2 regions of the Lysinibacillus sp. FSL L8-0312 genome follow, and region 1 is predicted to be linked to the other one. Evidence: riboswitches for the same ligand, from Rfam matches in the RefSeq annotation. Region 1 holds a riboswitch; the other holds the start of a gene.
What was found. Region 1 has a riboswitch for thiamine pyrophosphate ahead of thiM (hydroxyethylthiazole kinase). Riboswitches for the same ligand answer to the same signal wherever they lie in the genome.
Positions count from the first base shown of each region.

Region 2: linked by a shared signal. The riboswitch ahead of thiT (energy-coupled thiamine transporter ThiT) and the one ahead of thiM (hydroxyethylthiazole kinase) in region 1 are both predicted to bind thiamine pyrophosphate.

Region 1 is NZ_JBBOOV010000001.1:2,020,236-2,022,441, reverse strand. Features, by position in the region: gene thiD (bifunctional hydroxymethylpyrimidine kinase/phosphomethylpyrimidine kinase) at 1-459, opposite strand, end outside; gene thiM (hydroxyethylthiazole kinase) at 447-1,214, opposite strand; TPP riboswitch at 1,307-1,404, opposite strand; gene mbcS (acyl-CoA synthetase MbcS) at 1,595-2,206, shown strand, end outside.
Region 2 is NZ_JBBOOV010000001.1:2,516,104-2,518,309, reverse strand. Features, by position in the region: gene MHI22_RS12790 (hypothetical protein) at 1-99, opposite strand, end outside; gene MHI22_RS12785 (DUF4870 domain-containing protein) at 155-478, opposite strand; TPP riboswitch at 606-713, shown strand; gene thiT (energy-coupled thiamine transporter ThiT) at 850-1,410, shown strand; gene map (type I methionyl aminopeptidase) at 1,572-2,206, shown strand, end outside.

The DNA of each region.
Region 1 (2,206 bases):
ATCCTCAAAATGGCGAATGGTTCTCCCCGTGAGAGCCTCTGCTTCGGGTATATTTGGCGTAACAATCGTAGCTAGTGGTAGTAAAGATGAGCGTAACGCCTCAATAGCTTCTTGCTGTAATAAGCTTTCTCCACCTTTTGCAATCATCACGGGATCCACAATTAGTGGTATGTTTAATTCACCGATCATGCGTGCGATGGCTTGGATAATACCAGAGGAATAAAGCATGCCTGTTTTCATTGCAGCAATCGGAAAATCTTCGACTAACGCTTGAAATTGTTTTTCCACAAACGAAATGTCAATGGGGAAAACACCTGTCACGCCTGTTGTATTTTGTGCAGTTAAAGCTGTAATAACGGAAGTGCCGAACACCTCTAATTCCTGAAATGTTTTTAAATCAGCCTGTATACCAGCACCGCCACCACTATCTGATCCAGCAATCGTCGTTACAATATGCATGATGCTTCACCATCCTTTGATAAACGATGTATAGCATTAAGCAAAGCTATTTGAAAATCACCGATATCTGCAGTGAATGCAGAAGCTAGTACTGCTGCCTTTTTATAGTAAGTGAGTGTTTCTGCTAATTGGTTGTATGGCTTGTTACCTGCGACATAGGCAGCACCACAAAGCGCACTAAGTAAACAGCCAGTACCAGTGACCTCTGTCATTTGTGGGTGGCCACCAGCTATCCACTGGCTATGCTCACCATTTGTTATAAGATCACGTTCACCTGTTACAATAACGATACAATTATATCGTTGTGCCACTAGTAATGCTTCCGTCTCCAGTGACATGGAGCCATGACCACTATCTACACCTTTCTGTTGCCAATCTACATTGGCTATAGCCGCAAGCTCACCGATATTACAGCGAATTACGGCAAATTGTATGTTTTCAAGTAAGTATTGAACGGTTTCCTTGCGATAAGTTGTAGCCCCTGCCCCAACTGGATCTAATATAACTGGAATGCCAAGTGCATTAGCTTTTTTTCCTGCTAACAGCATGGCGTTTTTGGTGCGAGTATTGAGTGTCCCGATATTAATTAATAATGCTTGTGCCATTGCTACCATTTCCTCAACCTCTTGGCTATCGTCAGCCATAACGGGCGAAGCACCTAATGCTAATAAACCATTTGCTTGGAAATTTGCCACCACATAGTTTGTGATGCAATGAATAAGTGGTTGCTGTTGACGAATTGTTTGAAATATCATTTTAATTTTAGTCCTCCTTTGTGGATGGACGTAAGCATGCAAAAAGGCTCTTTTTATGTGAAAATACACGAAAAAGAGCCTTTCATCTGAAAAAATCGATGTCTGTTGCTCCCTACGTCAGTATTAACTAACAGGTTCAAAGGGTCAGGTTTTACCTTCTCAACTCTTTCGAGTCCCCCTGCAATTTTGCTTTTAGTTGACCAAAATGTACCATACTTTTCATTTGTATTCAATAGCTAGTTTTCCTATCGACAAAACGTGACTGATGCCATATAGCTAGGTATGATAGTTGTCATGACTTTACCTAAATTAAGCGCAAACCATTGAAAATACTGAAAAAGGAGTTTTATAATGTGTCATAGCAAAAGGGGGCATTTGCCATGAAAAGACAAGATTTAGTTGCACCAGAATGGTATAACATAACAGAGGAAATTGAAAAATATGCTCAGGATGCAACGAAAAATGCTTTAATTATTTATGAAGAAAATCAAGCTGTACAATTTATTACATATGCACATTTGATGGAAAAAGCGAATCAAGCAGCACATGTTTTCACCTTACAAGGTTTAACGAAGGGTGATGTGATTTTAGTGATGGTACCACGCTTAGTGGAAGCATATATTGTTTATATTGCAGCATTAAAAGCAGGTTTAACCATCATTCCAAGCTCAGAAATGTTAAGAACAAAAGATATTGAGTATCGCATTCATCACGCCAATGCTAAAGGGGTTGTTGCCTATGAGCCCTATATTGAACAATTTGATGAAGTTGGAAATTTACAGGGCATACAGCAATTTGTCATAGGGAAAGCACATGAGCCTTGGCAGCCTTTACTAGAAAAAATGCACCATCAACCTACAACTTACATAAATCCGACTCCGACAAAAAGTACTGATAATGCATTTTTAGCCTATACAAGCGGCACAACAGGTAACCCGAAGGCAGCGGTACATACACACAGCTGGGGCTATGCTCATTTACGAACAACAGCA
Region 2 (2,206 bases), 500 kb from region 1:
AGGTGTTGTCCCTTTTTTTGCAGCCATTACTTTTTTCACGATAGGAATAACAATAGGTGCTAATTTTACGGCGGTTTTCACAACATTTGATAATTTCATTCAAAAACAGCTCCTTTTACAATTACTACTACCTGTTTCGCTTAAAAATGAAACATTAACGAATAACACGAACAGCTTGAATAATATTCCATATTACAATTCCTAGTGAGACGATGGCATAAATGGCAAACGAAACGAACCAAATAATCAACATCGTATTATTGCCTGACGTTGGATCCAAATTAAATGTAGAAAAAACAAAGACAATAAAGAACAGAATGCCGAAAACAAAAGGAATTAAATGAGAGATAAGTGCACGAATTGAATGTCTTTTTACGTCACTATCTTTCGTAATAATGTACACAATTAATGGGACGATAAAAGGGGCGAAGAAAATACTTAAATAACTAAAGGCAGATAAAATTTTTTGGTTCTCCATAGTTGTACCTCCTTTTTTAATATTTACGCATGAAAAACAGCAAAGTTTCAAAAAAATAATATATGGAAGAGGTTGTAATCCTTCTATCCTTTGCGTACAATGAGAATGTTCGAATAAATTCAGATGTAACGACCACAAGGGGAGCTGATGATGTCAGCTGAGACTGGGCACGTAATGCCTTGACTCTTTGAACCTGTAAGTTAACGCTTGCGTAGGGATGTGGATAGAAACCGACACTAGTACGATGTGAGGCTCTGTCCTGGCATCGTTTTTTCATTCTTGAGGGAATAAAAAGGTGTCAGAAAGAGACATATCAGCGCATTTCTATTCCTGCTCTTGTATCCTACATCGGAACAAAGGAGAGAATATATATGGACAAAAAAAGACTATTAATGCTTGTGGAGATTGCGATATTTGCAGCAATCGGTCTTGTGCTTGATCAGGTTTCCTTTAAAGTATGGGCACAAGGTGGCTCTGTTAGTCTAGTCATGGTACCTATTATGTTAATAGCATTTCGCTGGGGCTTAGTAGCTGGGCTAACAACTGGATTACTCGTGGGTGTAATGCAAACCATGTTTGGTGCTACGATTGTGCACTGGCTACAAGGATTCCTTGATTATGGTGTTGCTTTCACAGTTGTAGGATTAGCGGCGGTTGTGCGTGGACCCGTGTTGGCGGCTGCCAAAAATGCCAACAAAACAAAAATGGCACTTTACATTATATTAGGTACGGTACTTGCGGGCTTTTTACGATATGCAGCCCACACGATGGCTGGCGCTGTATTTTTTGCAGAATATGCTGGCGATCAAAATGCATGGATCTATTCCATCATCTATAATGGTACATATATGCTACCAGCAACTATTTTAACGGCAATTGTAGGCGTTCTTTTATTCGCAGCTGCTCCACAATTAATGCAAAGAAAAGCATAAAACATGCCCCTCACATTTGTGAAGGGGCTTTTTTGTCGCAAATAACTCTTTGCGCACTTCGCAAAGTAAGGAAGCATACAATATTTAAAGCGTTTATCGTTATACGCATAACAAGTTATGTTATATTAAAGTATAGATATTAGATGAAAGGGACGTTATACATGATTGTAAAAACGCAAGAAGAGATTGAAGCTTTTAAAAAAATAGGACGCATTTGTGCTGAAATTCGTGAAGCGATGAAAGCTGCCACAAAACCAGGTGTTACAACATTGGAGCTAGATGAAATTGCTGGCCGTATGTTTGCAGAGGCTGGCGCGATATCTGGTCCAAAGGGAGAATATGATTTCCCAGGGTATACATGTATTAGTGTCAATGAAGAAGTGGCGCATGGTATCCCCGGAAAACGTGTTATTCAAGAGGGGGATATTGTAAATATCGATGTTTCTGGTTCATTAAATGGCTACTTTGCTGACACTGGTATTTCATTTGTGGTTGGTGATGGCTATGAGGACAAAGAAAAGCTATGTCGCGTTGCCAAAAGCGCCTTTGATCGAGCAATGACAAAGGTAAAGGCTGGGTCTAAATTAAATCAAATTGGTAAGGCAGTTGAACGTGAGGCGAATGCTAATGGCTTAACTGTTATTATGAATTTAACTGGTCATGGCTTAGGTCAATCTTTACATGATGAGCCGAATCACATTTTAAATTACTATGATGCATGGGATTCTACAATTATGAAAGAAGGTATGGTGCTTGCGGTTGAGCCGTTTATCTCAGCGAAGGCAGAGCATATTGT